Regions from separate parts of the Pantoea nemavictus genome, predicted to be linked through region 2. Evidence: predicted binding sites of a transcription regulator. Region 2 holds the regulator's gene; the other holds the start of a gene.
The links. The regulator PurR, encoded in region 2, represses purine synthesis genes. The targets are predictions, from matches to a motif close to CANGCAAACGTTTGCNTG.
Positions count from the first base shown of each region.

Region 1 (7,964 bases), 2.7 Mb from region 2:
TGGCATCTGGCGCGATATACAAGCCAGGCTCAACGGTTAGCACCATGCCCGGCTCAAGAGTGCGATCGCGGCTCGGCGTGCCGTAATGTCCCACGTCATGCACATCAAGCCCCAGCCAGTGGCTTAAACCGTGCATAAAGAACGGGCGGTGTGCCTGCTCTTCAAACAGCGTATCGATATTGCCATCCAGAATGCCGAGGTCGACCAGGCCGGTAATCATGATGCGCACCACTTCGTCGTTAACATCATGGATGCTGATACCCGGGCGGAACATCGACAGCGCTTTGTAGAGCGAAGCCAGCACGATGTCGTAGATGGCACGTTGCGGCTCGCTGAACTTACCGTTGACCGGGAAGGTGCGGGTGATATCGCCCGCATAGCCGTGGAATTCACAGCCAGCGTCAATCAGCACCAGGTCGCCATCGCGCATCTCACATTCGTTTTCGGTGTAGTGCAGAATGCAGCCGTTTTCGCCAGCACCGACAATGGTGCTGTAAGAGGGGAAACGCGCGCCGTGGCGATTGAATTCGTGGTGAATTTCGCCTTCCAGCTGATATTCGAACATGCCCGGACGGCAGGTTTGCATCGCTCGGGTATGCGCCAGTGCGCTGATTTTTCCGGCACGGCGCAGAATCTCAATCTCTTCCGCGCTTTTGAACAGGCGCATCTCATGCACCCACGGACGCCAGTCAGTGACCGTATTCGGTGCGCTAAGATTTTGGCGGAAGCCGCGACGCAGTTTTTCCAGCGCGCTAAACACCCGTTGATCGGCTTCGGCGTATTCGCCCTGTGCGTGATAAACCACATCAAGGCCGTTAAGCAGTTGATGCAGCTGCTCATCAATGTCATCCCACGGCAAAGCACGATCGACACCCAGCCTGGCCGGAGCGGCATCCTGGCCAAGGCGGCGACCAAACCAGATTTCCGCGGTTAGATCGCGCACACGATTGAACAACACGCTGTGATTGTGCTTGTCATCGCTTTTGATTAAAACCAGCAGCGCCTGCGGTTCGTTAAAACCGGTGAAGTACCAGAAATCACTGTTTTGCCGAAAGTTATATTCAGTATCGTTGCTGCGCGTCACTTCAGGTGCAGCAAAAATCAAAGCGGCACTGCCTGGCGCCATGCGGGCAATCAGCGCCTGACGACGTTGCTGGAACGTTTCCAGAGTAATCATGTTTGCACTCCCTGTTGAAGACGGGCCACAACGTACCCGCATTGACGCGCTTAGTGTAACGTAGGTTTTTGTACTTCAGGTGCCGTTGGCTGATGCTGACGCGTGAAGGTGTCGTGGCACAGTAAGGCGGCAACACGCACGTACTCGATCACCTCTTCCAGCGACTGCTCCAGCTCTTCCTGGTCTTCATCTTCGTCATAGCCGAGCTGCGCGATGGTGCGCAGATCGTCAATCGCTTCACCGGTTTCGCCGGTTACTTTCTCAAGCTTAGGCTGCGTAACGCCCAAACCGAGCAGGAAGTGATTGACCCAGCCGGCCAGCGCATCGGCGCGATCGAATACCGTGATGTCATCATCTTCCGGCAACATCAGCTGGAACATAAAGCCTTCGTCTTCCAGCGTGGTCGCCAGGCTCTCGTGCAGCGCCTGTAACGGCTGAGACAGGCTCTGCGAAAACGCCATGCCTTCGTTGGTGAGATCGTGAACCATGGTTTTCCAGCTGGTATCCTGATTGCCACCGCACAGAATCCCGGAAAGGAGTCCGTGCATTTCGGCCGGCGTCATGCCCACGCCCTGCTGAGAAAGGGCCGCGGCCAGCGCGTTGTAACTAGGCGTTGCGTTCTGTAAAGACATAAGCTTTGGTCGTCGTTGGCGGAATAAGTTCGTGTTATGCTACCACCAGGTGCCTCTGGGTTTCCAGAAAAGGGGTTGTAACTTATAACTCGGGTATATATAGTTTCGCACCTCCCAACCCATTGACCGGTAAGGGAGATGCGATCGAAGTAATCAGTCAGGATGGTGGCATGTCTGCACAACCAGTAGATATTCAAATTTTTGGTCGTTCATTGAGAGTGAATTGTCCGCCTGAACAGCAAGATGCGCTGAATCTGGCCGCAGAGGATCTCAATCAACGGTTGCAAGATTTAAAAGTTCGCACTAGAGTCACCAATACAGAGCAACTGGTGTTCATCGCCGCGTTAAACATCTGCCACGAGCTGGCACAAGAGAAAGGTAAGACGCGCGACTATGCAGCAAACATGGAACAACGTATCCGCATGCTGCAGCAGACCATTGAACAAGCGTTAGTTGAGCAAGGTCGCATAACTGACCGCCAGGGCCCTAATTTTGAATAACACTTCATGGTCCTCATGCTAGAGTGACGGTGAAGTAAATTTTCTCTGAGATGTTTGCAAGCGGGCCAGTCCCCTGAGCCGATATTTCATACCAACAGAATGTGACGCTCCACAATTTGTGCGCATGCTCGGTCCGTCCGAGAAGCCTAATAGTTGTGACGGCATGTTCACCTTGAACCAAGGGTTCAAGGGTTACAGCCTGCGGCGGCATCTCGGAGATCTCCACTTAGTTTTACTCGCTAAATAATTCAGTCTGCAGCAAGGCGGCAATCGAGAGAATCCCAGTGAGCTTACTTAAGTAAGTGATTCTGGTGAACGAGAGCAGCCAACGCGGCTGCAGATTGAAGTATGACGCGAATCCCCCGGTTCGCATGATATAGTGGCTTGCAACAGCCCACTCTGCCGGGGATATCATGTCAGCACCCTCCTTTCTCGACCGTCAAGACATCCGTCAGCATGTGCGCCATTTGCGCCGTAATCTCACGTCTGAGCAGCAAGAACAGGCCGCCGATCAGCTGGCTGAACACGCCATCAATATCGCGCCGATCGCCAATGCCCAACGCATCGCGCTGTTTTTGTCTGTCGATGGTGAAATCAACACCCGCCCGCTGATCGCCAAACTGTGGCAGCAAAAAAAGCAGGTTTATCTACCCGTGCTGCACCCCTTCTCGCCAGGCAATCTGCTGTTTATCCGCTATACGCCCGCGAGCGCGCTCACGCCAAATAAACTGCGTATTCCCGAGCCGCCGTTAGATATCACGCAGCTGGCCACGCTAGACCAATTAGATGTGATGCTGGTGCCGCTGGTAGCGTTTGACCACCAGGGCCAACGTTTGGGGATGGGCGGCGGATTCTACGATCGCACGCTGCAAAACTGGCAGCAGCACGGTTTTCTTCCGGTGGGCATTGCGCATGATTGCCAGCGCGCGGATACACTTCCCGTCGCCGCATGGGACGTCCCGCTGCCGGCGATACTGACGCCATCAAAACTGTGGCAATGGGAAACGTAAGCAGAAAAAAGGGCGCCAGTGGCGCCCTGATTGATTAGTAGAGCAGACGGGCGCGAATGGTGCCCGGAATGGCTTTCATTGCCTGAAGCGCTTTATCCGCCACTTCTTCTGTCGCATCAATATCGATCACCACGTAGCCCATAATTGGCGTGGTTTGCAGATACTGCGCGGCAATGTTAATGCCCTGCTCAGCAAAGATCTGGTTGATAGCCGTCAGCACACCTGGACGGTTCTCATGGATATGCAGCAGACGACTGGCGCTCGCTGCATGCATTGGCAGCGAAACTTCCGGGAAGTTGACCGCAGACAGCGTAGAACCGTTGTCTGAGTATTTCGCCAGCTTGCCAGACACTTCCAGACCGATGTTTTCCTGCGCTTCCTGGGTTGAACCACCAATGTGCGGAGTTAAAATCACGTTGTCGAATTCGCACAGCGGAGAGTTGAACGGATCGCTGTTAGTCGCCGGCTCGACCGGGAACACGTCGATAGCGGCACCAGCCAGATGTTTGTTCGCCAGTGCTTCACACAGCGCCGGGATATCAATCACGGTACCGCGCGCGGCATTAATCAGCAGCGAGCCCGGCTTCATTAATGCCAGCTCCTCAGCACCGATCATGTTCTGCGTGGATTGGGTTTCAGGCACATGCAGGCTGACCACATCGCTCATATTGAGCAAATCGGAGAGGTGGCGAACCTGCGTGGCGTTACCCAGCGGCAGTTTGCTTTCGATATCGTAGAAGAACACGTGCATACCCAGGCTTTCTGCCAACACACCCAGCTGCATGCCGATGTGACCGTAACCAATGATGCCCAGTTTCTTACCACGCGCTTCGAATGAGCCGTTGGCAACTTTATTCCAGATGCCTCGGTGCGCTTTGGCGTTCGCTTCTGGAATACCGCGCAGCATCAGCAGCATTTCGCCAATCACCAGCTCAGCAACGGAGCGGGTGTTGGAGAACGGTGCGTTAAACACCGGCACACCGCGTTTCGCCGCAGCAGCAAGATCAACCTGGTTAGTACCGATACAGAAGCAGCCAACTGCAACCAACTTTTCAGCGGCAGCAAAGATCTCTTCAGTCAGTTGGGTACGGGAACGGATACCAATGAAGTGCGCATCGCGGATGGAGGATTTCAGCGACTCCGCATCCAGCGCCCCTTTGTGAAACTCGATGTTGGTGTAGCCTGCTGCACGCAGGTTTTCCAGCGCACTCTGGTGAACGCCTTCCACCAGCAGGAACTTAATCTTGTCTTTTTCCAGTGATACCTTTGCCATTTCCCGACCCTATTCAGAATTCAATGAGGACTACCATAAGGTAGCCTTCTGTCAAAATATCAAAAATTTCGTGCGCAGCAATACAAACGATTGCCTGCGTGCCAGCACGCGCCCACGCGGAGGCAGCACAATGCCGTACAAAATCGTGGCATCTATGTTGGACGGAGTACGAACCCACTGCTGATGAATCTTTTGTGACATAAGTCACCAAATTTCAGCCTGGCGAGAAAAGATGTTTTGCGGATGGAAATAACCGGCGCATGTCGGGCGCCGGACAGATCATTTTACGATGGTTTTTACGCCGTCAGCGGTGCCAATCAGCGCGACGTCAGCACCTCGTCCGGCAAACAGACCCACGGTCACCACGCCCGGCAGCGCGTTAATGGTTTTTTCCAGCTCGATAGGATCAAGAATCCGCAGATTATGCACGTCGAGAATAATGTTACCGTTATCGGTGATGACGTTCTGGCGATACTCCGGCAAGCCGCCCAGCTTCACCAGTTCACGAGCCACAAAGGAACGCGCCATGGGAATGACTTCAACCGGCAGCGGGAAGTGCCCCAGCACATCAACTTCTTTCGATGCATCAGCAATACAGACGAATTTTTTTGCGACCGCCGCAACGATTTTCTCACGCGTTAGCGCTGCACCACCGCCTTTGATCATCTGCATCTGCGGATTGATTTCATCTGCGCCATCCACATACACCGACAGTTCGTCAATTTCATTGAGATCGAAGACGTGGATACCTAAAGCTTTCAGTTTTTCTGTCGACGCTTCCGAACTGGAAACCGCGCCTTCAATCTGATTCTTCATGGTGCCGAGCGCATCAATGAAATGCGCGGCAGTGGATCCCGTTCCCACGCCAACCACCGTGCCGGGCTCTACGTAATGCAGCGCTGCCCAACCTACCGCTTTTTTCAGTTCATCCTGGGTCATGGTATGTTTAAAACCTGTGCGACATCGAAGTGCGCGTAGTATAAAACAAGGCGTCGTAAAAAAGCGCGACTGTTGAACAGCCGATTTAAGTCTTTGGAAGCCAGCCCGCAAAAAAGCGCCACAGCACTATTTGAGCGTTTTATGGCATAGTAATGTCCACCCTGAACGAGAGAGAACAACAATGAAACGCCCGGATTATCGAACGCTTCAGGCGCTGGATGCTGTGATTCGCGAGCGCGGCTTCGAGCGCGCCGCGCAAAAACTCTGTATTACGCAATCTGCGGTTTCGCAGCGTATTAAACAGCTGGAAAATTTATTCGGTCAGCCGCTGTTGGTGCGCACCGTGCCGCCGCGCCCCACCGAACAGGGACAAAAACTGCTGGCGTTATTGCATCAGGTTGAGCTGCTGGAAGAGGAGTGGCTGGGTGACGATAACGGCGGTACCACGCCGCTGCTACTGTCGCTGGCGGTTAACGCCGACAGTCTGGCAACCTGGCTGCTGCCCGCCCTGAAAGATGTGCTGGCCGATTCGCCGGTGCGCCTGAATTTACAGGTAGAAGATGAAACCCGCACCCAGGAACGTCTGCGTCGCGGTGAAGTGGTTGGCGCGGTGAGTATTCAGCCACAACCCCTGCCAAGCTGTTTGGTTGATCAGCTGGGTGCGCTCGACTATCTGTTCTGCGCCTCGCCTGATTTCGCCGCACGTTATTTCCCCAACGGCGTGACCCGCTCCGCATTGCTGAAAGCACCGGCGGTAGCATTTGATCATTTAGATGATATGCATCAGGCGTTTTTGCAGCAGAACTTTGACCTGTCGCCAGGCAGCGTGCCCTGCCACATCGTTAACTCGTCAGAAGCCTTTGTGCAGTTGGCGCGCCAAGGTTCGGTGTGCTGTATGATTCCGCATCTGCAGATTGAGCGCGAGCTGGCGCAAGGTGAGCTGGTAGATTTGACGCCAGGTTTGTATCAGCGTCGCATGCTGTACTGGCACCGTTTTGCCCCAGAAAGCCGTTTGATGCGCAGCGTAACGGATGCGCTGATTGCGCACGGACATCGCGTGCTGCGCCAGGATGTTTTGCCTGCATAATGATCAGGTCGCCATAAACGGCGACCTGACTCAAAGCCTTACGGCGTATTCGGTTTAATCTCGAACACCACATCCACCTGATCGTCAAAGTGAATGCTCTGCTGCTCGTAAGTTTGCTGTGCGGTGGTGTCAGCCGGCGCTGCCGCGGCTTTGTACATCCGCGCCATCGGCATTGGTTGGTAGTTAGCAACGTGGTAACGAATGCTGTAGACCGAACCCAGTTTAGCGTTGAAGCCTTCAGCCAGCGCATTGGCCTGCTGCGTGGCGTTAGCAATCGCCACTTTACGCGCCTTCTCTTTATAGCTGTCAGGATTGGCCACACCCAACTCTACCGACCGAATTTCATTCAGGCCGGATTTTAGCGCGCCATCCAGCAGCTCGTTCAGCTTATCCAGCTGACGCAGCGTCACCTGTACCTGACGCTCCGCACGATAACCTTTCAGCACCGATTTGCCTTCTTTGGTGTAGTCATACTCCGGTTGGGTGCTGAGGTTTGCCGCATCAATATCTTTTTTCTCGATGCCATTCTTTTGCAGGAAATCGAAATATTGCGCCACGCGGTCATCAGCCTGTTTCTTCGCTTCCGCCGCGTCTTTCGACGAAACATTCACCACAATAGCGAGCGTGGCGATATCGGGCGTGGCATCAACGCTTGCCTGTCCTGACGTCACCACATGCGGTCCATTTGGTAATTCACCCGCGTGGACTAAACCGGACAGTGCGCCGGTGCTCATTACGGCGGCCAGCGCCAGTGCTTTCAGTTTCACGAAAGTCCTCCTTGAGGGATTCAATTTACAGGTCGCCACTATGGCTAAACCTAAAACACATTAACATGTGTGCTTATCTGATTTTTAAACTGACTAAAAGTTCGGGCATGCTGCGGTTTAAACCTGGCCGCGATCGCAAATTTTAATGAACAGGTTGGCCGAAACCTCATTTAAACGTTTCTATTAAAGAAACACCTCTGCATTCGGGAGAGTTGCATTATGACAGAACAGCCGCTGAGCCAAACCGCTGCCAGCCTTCCCGCCGGACGTACGCGCTTTCTGATGCTCGGCCTGGTGTTTATCAACATCATCATCAACTATATGGATCGCACTAACCTGTCGGTTGCCGCCACGGAAATGGCCGGAGAGCTGCGCTTCACGCCGCTGGAAATGGGGTTAATCTTCTCAGCGTTCGGCTGGATTTACGCCGCCCTGCAGATCCCCGGCGGCTTCCTGATTGATCGCCTTGGCGCGCGCGTGGTGTATGGCGTTGGTCTGTTCGTCTGGTCTTTAATCACCGCGCTGCATGCGCTTGCCAACAGTTTTACTGCGCTATTTGGCCTGCGGCTCGGCGTGGGC
Region 1 is NZ_JBBGZW010000001.1:1,228,286-1,236,249, forward strand. It holds gene pepP (Xaa-Pro aminopeptidase) at 1-1,177, opposite strand, end outside; gene WH298_RS05620 (YecA/YgfB family protein) at 1,228-1,809, opposite strand; gene zapA (cell division protein ZapA) at 1,980-2,309, shown strand; RNA gene ssrS (6S RNA) at 2,349-2,532, shown strand; gene WH298_RS05635 (5-formyltetrahydrofolate cyclo-ligase) at 2,723-3,319, shown strand; gene serA (phosphoglycerate dehydrogenase) at 3,354-4,592, opposite strand; gene rpiA (ribose-5-phosphate isomerase RpiA) at 4,872-5,531, opposite strand; gene WH298_RS05650 (LysR family transcriptional regulator ArgP) at 5,713-6,618, shown strand; gene WH298_RS05655 (oxidative stress defense protein) at 6,657-7,385, opposite strand; gene WH298_RS05660 (MFS transporter) at 7,605-7,964, shown strand, end outside.
Region 1: the regulator PurR is predicted to act here: its motif matches at 4,672-4,689, upstream of serA (phosphoglycerate dehydrogenase).

Region 2 (7,964 bases):
GGCGCTGGTAAATACCTATGATAATTCGCTGTTGTATACCGACGATATGCTGAGCCGTACCATTGATAAACTGAAAGGTCTGAGCGATCGCTTTAACGTGGCGCTGGTTTATCTCTCCGACCATGGCGAATCGCTTGGCGAGCGCGGTATGTATCTGCACGGGGCGCCCTATCTGTTTGCCCCCTCGCAACAAACGCATATTCCACTGCTGATGTGGATGTCGCCGGGTTACGCCGCAGCTAATCACATCAATGAAAACTGTTTACGCCAGCAAGCTGCCGATAATAAGGTCTCGCAAGACAATCTTTTCCATACCGTTTTGGGCATGTTCAATATCCAGACGCAAGCGTACCAGCCGCAGTTGGACATGATCAGATCGTGCCAAAACTCCACTCAAGGGTTGCGTTAGACTGACTGGTCTAATAACCTGCGACCCATGACTAAGACGCTGCAACGCAATGATACTCGTGAACATCTGCTCGCCATTGGCGAGCAGGTTTGTTTGCAGCGTGGTTTTACCGGCATGGGCCTGAATGAGATGCTGACGCTGGCGGAAGTCACCAAAGGCTCTTTCTATCACTACTTCGGTTCGAAAGAGGCATTTGGCGTTGCGCTAATCGAGCGCTACTTTGCCAACTTCTTGCAGCAGATCGAGCAGCAGCTCAACCAATCCGGGCTAACACCGAGAGAACGTCTGTTACAGCATTTTCGCCATGGCGAAACGCTGTTTATCGAGCAAGGTCATATTGTTGGCTGCCTTGGCGTCAAGCTGTCGGCTGAAGTGTGCGATCTGTCTGAACCCATGCGTGATGCTTTACAGCTCAACGCCAATGCCATCATCGCAGCCTATACGCGCTGCTTGAGCGAGGCCGCGGCTGAACAGCCGTTGCCGTTCAATCAAACGCCGCATCAGCTGGCGCAGCGCTGTTATTTGCTGTGGTTAGGCGCCAGTTTGCAGAGCAAGATTTCCCGAGAGCCTGGCCCAATCAGTCTGGCGCTTGAAACCATCGAACAGTGGCTTTTAAATCACTGATTTTTTTTAAACCGCAGTCGCTAGACGACCGGTCTTCCTGGAGCAACTTACATGGCGAGCAAACAGTTATTCTCTCCCCTTAAAGTGGGCGCGATTACCGTACCTAACCGCATTTTCATGGCCCCGTTGACGCGCCTGCGCAGCATTGAGCCGGGTGATATCCCTACTCCACTGATGGCGGAGTATTATCAGCAGCGTGCCAGCGCCGGTTTGATCATCACCGAAGCCACCCAAATCTCTTTCCAGGCGAAAGGTTATGCCGGTGCGCCGGGTCTGCACACTCAGCAGCAAATTGCCGCCTGGAAAGTGATTAACGAAGGCATTCATGCCGCAAACGGTCATAGCGCCGTGCAGCTGTGGCATACCGGCCGTATTTCACATAACAGCGTACAGCCCGAAGGCAAAGCCCCGGTGGCGCCAACTGCGCTGGCCGCCGGCACGCGTACGTCTCTGCGTGCGGCAGACGGTAGCGTCTATCGTGAAGACACCTCGCTGCCTCGCGAGCTGTCAGTGGCCGAAATCCAGCAGATTGTGAAAGATTTCGGTCAGGCGGCTTTCAACGCGCGTGAAGCGGACTTTGACCTGCTTGAGCTGCACTCCGCGCACGGTTATCTGATGCATCAATTCCTCGCGCCAGAATCTAACCAGCGTAGCGATGAATATGGCGGTTCAATTGAGAAGCGTGGCCGTTTCGCGCTCGAAGTGGTGGATGCGGCGATTGCCAACTGGTCTGCCGATCGTATTGGTATCCGCATTTCGCCAATCGGGGCCTTCCAGAATCTGGAAAATGGCCCGGAAGAAGAGAAAGCCGCGCTGTGGTATATCGCCGAACTGGGCAAACGTGGCCTGGCGTATCTGCACTTGTCGGAGCCTGACTGGGCGGGTGGACAGCCTTATAGCGATGCCTTCCGTGAGAAAGTGCGCGCGCTGTTCCCTGGCGTGATCGTTGGCGCCGGCGCTTATACCGTTGAAAAGGCCGACGATCTGATTGCGCGCGGCCTGATTGATGCCGTGGCGTTTGGTCGCGACTTTATCGCTAACCCGGATCTGGTGGCACGTCTGCAACAAGATGCGCCACTCAATCCGCAGCGTCCGGAAAGCTTCTATGGTGGCGGCGCGGAAGGTTATACCGATTATCCAACCCTGTAAGACCGAGACTGCCGGGCAGAATGTCCGGCAGTGTTTTTTCATCAGGGTATATACTAAGTGGTCTTGTCATTCCCTGATGACGTTTTGAAAAAGAGGATGTTATGCGTTTACTTCACACCATGTTACGCGTTGGCGATTTGCAACGTTCCATCGATTTTTACACCCGTGTGCTGGGCATGCGCGTGCTGCGTCAGAGCGAAAATACCGAATACAAATACACCCTGGCTTTCGTGGGCTACACCGAAGAGAGTGAAGGCGCGGTAATTGAGCTGACCTACAACTGGGGCGTGGACAAATACGATCTCGGCAATGCTTACGGTCATATCGCGCTGGGCGTGGACAATGTAGCGGACACCTGCGAGCGCATCCGCAGCGCGGGCGGCAACGTCACGCGTGAAGCGGGCCCGGTGAAAGGGGGTTCCACTATTATTGCTTTTGTTGAAGATCCAGACGGCTACAAAATTGAGCTGATCGAAAACAAACATGCCGGTCACGGCCTCGGCAACTAATGCCGATTGTCAGCCTGCTTATTTGCGGGCTGACTTCCCTCTCCTGCTGCACCCTCCTGCAATTTTTGCCATAATGCGCGCTGCCCTATTTATTGCCATGAGATCCTGATGTCTGAATCGAACGCTTTAAACGCTCTCCACCAACGCTTCCGTGGTTTTTATCCTGTCGTGATCGACGTCGAAACAGCCGGTTTTAACGCGCAAACCGATGCCTTGCTAGAGATTGCCGCCACAACGCTAAAAATGGACGAAGACGGCTGGTTACATCGTGATGAAACGCTGCATTTCCACGTAGAACCGTTTGAAGGTGCCATTCTTAATCCTGCGGCACTGGCGTTTACTGGGATCGATCCGACCAATCCGCTGCGCGGCGCGGTCAGCGAATATGAAGCCCTGCATGCAATTTTTAAAATGGTGCGCAAAGGCACTAAAGACAGCGGCTGCAATCGCGCGATTATCGTGGCGCACAATGCCACCTTCGATCTCAACTTCGTCATGGCGGCTGCTGAACGTGCCAGCCTGAAGCGCAATCCGTTCCACCCTTTTGCCACTTTTGATACCGCGGCATTAAGCGGCTTAGTGCTGGGACAAACGGTGTTGGCGAAGGCGTGTAAAGCGGCGGGGATGGATTTTGACAGTACGCAAGCGCATTCGGCGCTGTATGACACCGAACAGACGGCCACGCTGTTCTGTGAGCTGGTAAATCGTTGGAAGCGTCTCGGCGGCTGGCCGCTGGCCTTCAGTGAGGAATCTGCAGACGACGCGTCTGCTGAATAGTGAAAGAAAAGGCCGACAACGTTGTCGGCCTTCTGCATTATTCCGCTTCTTTATACTTCTCTGCGGTCTCTTTCAGCAGCGGCTGAAGTTCGCCGCGCTGGAACATCTCAACGATGATGTCGCAGCCGCCAACCAGTTCACCGTCAACCCATAACTGCGGGAAGGTCGGCCAGTTAGCGTACTTTGGCATTTCAGCGCGGATATCGGGGTTCTGCAGGATGTCCACGTACGCGAAACGCTCGCCACAGGCTGACAGCGCCTGCACCGCTTGCGCCGAGAAGCCGCAGCTTGGCAGCTTTGGAGAACCTTTCATGTACAGCAAGATCGGGTTTTCTGCGATCTGACGCTGAATTTTTTCAACAGTACTCATTATTGCCTTCCTTAATCCTTCACTTCGTGTTTGTTTATTGTAGCGATTTCGCTCCCGTACTGAAAACGGGATTTTGTGTTTGCGCGGGTTAATCGCCATGTTTGTTAAGTTCATGCATGACAAATAACATTTTCATATCATTAATTGGCATTAATAAATTAATAATTAGCAATAGTTTCGCTGCGTTAAGCAGCTGAAATAGCTCATTTTTGCTACAGAATCAATCTGGTAACATATTAATGGAAAAAGGCCTTACCTTTTGCAAAAAAAGTGGATTAGAATTGCCTCGGCGCTGGTCACTTGATCAGATTTCTCTCACTTTGCCGCAGTCTGTTTTCATTCAGCCTGCTTAACCTGTAACCGGATTATGCGTCTACTGATTACGCTTTTCATACTGGCTTTAGCCCAACTGTTCTTTAATGTGGCCGCTGCATCTCCGCATGCGCCCGTTAACGCCAGTACGTTAAAAGCAGAGAAAAAGAGCGCACGTGAAGACGAGCGCCGCAAACGACGTCCGGTGAAAACCACAACTAAAAAATCGCGCCTGACTGCCGTCCAAAAATTCAAACTCAAAAAACAGACACCGACAGAAACCGCGCTGCACAAAACCACCAGCAAAAAATCCTCGCTGAAACTCTCCGGTAAGAAATACGGTCATCAACGCCTAGCGAAAAAGTCATCTGCGATTGAAGTTGATGATGAAGCCATAGCGCTTACCGGCATCAAAATGAGCAAAGCACATCGTCAGCGCTATCAAAAAGCGCGTGAGACGGCGATGACCAAATTAATGGGCCAGCTTGGCAAACCCTATCAGTGGGGCGGTACCTCACCTCACACCGGCTTCGATTGCAGCGGCCTGGTGTGGTACGCCTATAAAGACCTGGTAAAGTTCAAATTCCCGCGCACCGCCAATGAAATGTATCACCTGCGCGATGCGGCACCGATAAAGCGTGAAATGCTGGAGAAAGGGGATCTGGTGTTCTTCCGCATCAACAATCGCGGCACCGCCGATCATGTCGGTGTTTATCTCGGCAATGGCAAATTCATTCAGTCACCGCGCACGGGTAAAGATATTCAGATTAGCGCATTAGGTGAGGATTACTGGCAGAAACACTATGTAGGCGCGCGTCGTATGATGACGCCAAAAACCATTCGCTAGCGGTTGCGCAACGCCAATAAAAAAGCCGGATGCTGTTAACAGCTCCGGCTTTTTTGTTAATGCATGATCGCGGTAAAGCTGAATGCGATAATCATTAACAGTGCGCCAACCGTCGTCATTAGCGCCAGCTTCAAATCAGTATTCATCACGCCTCCTTAGTCACACAATCTTTAGGGTTAAAGCGATTTTCGCACAGCAGTGGGCAAAAATCTCGTGTTATCCGCGCTAGCTTGCTAGAATCGCCGCCTTTCGTTGCGCAACAGATTTCGCGCCTGCTGTATTTACAGCATGATGAAGTGATTTCGCCTGCTAAACACCCCCATTTCGCCCGCTTTTTGGGCTGTAAAAGCATTAGCAGACGCAAACGTTTAACAATATACTTATCAGTAAGTTGCGATAATCCCAGGAGTACCATTTTCATGGCAACAATTAAAGATGTCGCGAAGCGCGCCGGTGTTTCAACCACCACGGTTTCGCATGTCATCAACAAAACGCGTTTCGTTGCGGAAGAGACGCGTAACGCCGTATGGGAAGCGATCAAAGAATTGCATTACTCGCCAAGTGCCGTGGCGCGTAGTCTGAAAGTGAATCACACCAAAACTCTGGGCCTGCTGGCAACGTCGAGCGAAGCGCCCTACTTTGCCGAAATTATTGAAGCGGTAGAAAATCACTGCTTCGATCGCGGCTATACGCTGATTCTCGGCAACGCGCACAACGATTTGCAGAAACAGCGCGCTTATCTGTCGATGATGGCGCAAAAACGCGTCGATGGTTTGCTGGTGATGTGTTCTGAGTATCCGGACGATCTGCTGCAAATGCTGGAAGAGAACCGCAATATCCCGATGGTGGTGATGGATTGGGGCGCTTCACGCGGTGATTTTACCGATACAGTGCAGGACAACGCGTTTCAGGGTGGCTATCTCGCGGGGCGTTATCTGATTGAACGCGGTCATCGCGACATTGGCGCGATTCCCGGCCAGATGGAGCGCAACACCGGCGGCGGACGTCACGCGGGTTTCCTGCAGGCGATGAACGAGGCGGGCATTGCGGTACGTTCAGAATGGGTGGTTCAGGGCGATTTTGAACCTGAATCAGGTTACCAGGCGATGCAGCAGATTTTAAACCAGAAACAGCGGCCAACCGCCGTATTCTGCGGGGGCGACATCATGGCCATGGGCGCGATTTGTGCCGCCGATGAGATGGGTTTACGTGTGCCACAGGATATCTCGGTAATTGGTTACGACAACGTGCGCAACGCGCGCTATTTCACTCCAGCCCTGACGACCGTGCACCAGCCGAAAGCCGAACTGGGTGAAAAAGCGCTGGAAATGCTATTGGATCGCATCACCAGTAAACGCGAAGATCCGCAAACCATTGAGGTGCAGCCAACGCTGATTGAGCGTCGCTCAGTGGCGGATGGCCCGTTCCGCGACTATCGCCGCTAAACCGAGACTTCGCTGAGCCATTCGTGGTTCAGCGTTTCAGCATCCCCGAGATATACCAGTAACCATTCCAGTGCCGGTGACGCACGTTGTTCAGCCCAGCTGACGCAACACGGACTATCCGGAAAGGCTTGCGGCAATGGCAATTCTACCAAACGGTGATTATTCAGCAGCGGCCGCGCCAGATGACCCGGCACCATTCCGACGCACAATCCCGCCTGCAGGCACTCCAGCCCGGCTTCCCAATCCGGCACCACCAGCCGCCGCTGATTATCCAGCGTCCATGTCATACGACGCGGCAGCGCACGCGAGGTGTCTTCCAGCACCAGGGATGGCCACACACGCAGCGTTTCATCATCCAGCAGTTCACTGTTGACCAAAGGATGATCGGGGCTCACCACGCAGCGCCAGTTAAGCGCGCCCATATCCTGAAAAGCAAAGCGCCCGCCGACCGGGATCGCCTGAGTGGCACCAATCGCCACATCAACACGTCCGTCAGCCAGGGCATCCCACACGCCATTGAACACCTCAAAGCTGATGATCAACTCCATATCTGGAAAATGACGATAGAAATCCTTTACCAGTTGTCGGGTGCGCTGCGGTTTTACAATGCAGTCAACGGCTATGCTTAACTCACCGCGCCAGCCATTGGCCAGCTGCTGGCACTGCCTGCGCGTTGCCAGCATTTTTTTGATAACAGACCGCCCCTCCCGCACAAAATGTTCGCCGGCCGGCGTCATTACCACCTCGCGATGTTGACGTTCGAACAGCGGCACCGCCAGCCAGGTTTCAAGCTGACGTACCGTATAGCTGACAGCAGAGGGCACGCGATGGAGCTCCTGCGCCGCTGCGCTAAAACTACCGGTGCGCGCCACGGCATCGACCACTTCAAGTGCATATTCTGACCACATAAATTTGCCTTCAAAAATTTTAACAGCACTGTGCAAATATTAGCGTTTCACAAAGCGCGCTGCATCCTTTTACACTCCCCGCCGTTCAACCTGCCCAAAAGAGAATCAACATGTTGTCGTCTAAAGCATTTATGCCTTACCTTGCCGTGCTCAGTATGCTCGGTTTTCTTGCCACGGATATGTATTTACCTGCTTTTGGCGATATGCAGCGTGATTTTGCTAGCGCGCCGGGCACCATCAGCGCCAGCCTGAGCCTGTTTCTCGGCGGCTTTGCTTGCGCGCAGGTTTTTTGGGGGCCGTTGTCGGATCGTTACGGTCGCAAGCCCATTCTTCTTGCCGGCCTGGCCATTTTCGCGCTCGGCTGTTTGGGGATGCTGTGGGTTACTGACGTGCGCCTGATGCTGGCGCTGCGCTTCGTACAGGCGATTGGCGTTTGCGCCGCAGCCGTGAGCTGGCAAGCGCTGGTGGTGGACCATTATCCTAAAGCGAAAGCGAACAAAGTCTTTGCCACCATTATGCCGCTGGTTGCGCTCTCTCCAGCGCTGGCACCTTTGTTAGGTGCGTGGCTTATCAGCCATTTCCACTGGCGCAGTATTTTCATCGCGCTTACGCTG
Region 2 is NZ_JBBGZW010000001.1:3,966,599-3,974,562, reverse strand. It holds gene eptA (phosphoethanolamine transferase EptA) at 1-409, shown strand, start outside; gene WH298_RS18360 (TetR/AcrR family transcriptional regulator) at 437-1,033, shown strand; gene nemA (alkene reductase) at 1,085-2,182, shown strand; gene gloA (lactoylglutathione lyase) at 2,284-2,691, shown strand; gene rnt (ribonuclease T) at 2,800-3,468, shown strand; gene WH298_RS18340 (Grx4 family monothiol glutaredoxin) at 3,506-3,841, opposite strand; gene WH298_RS18335 (C40 family peptidase) at 4,206-4,997, shown strand; gene cydH (cytochrome bd-I oxidase subunit CydH) at 5,054-5,143, opposite strand; gene purR (HTH-type transcriptional repressor PurR) at 5,417-6,442, shown strand; gene punR (DNA-binding transcriptional activator PunR) at 6,439-7,350, opposite strand; gene punC (purine nucleoside transporter PunC) at 7,461-7,964, shown strand, end outside.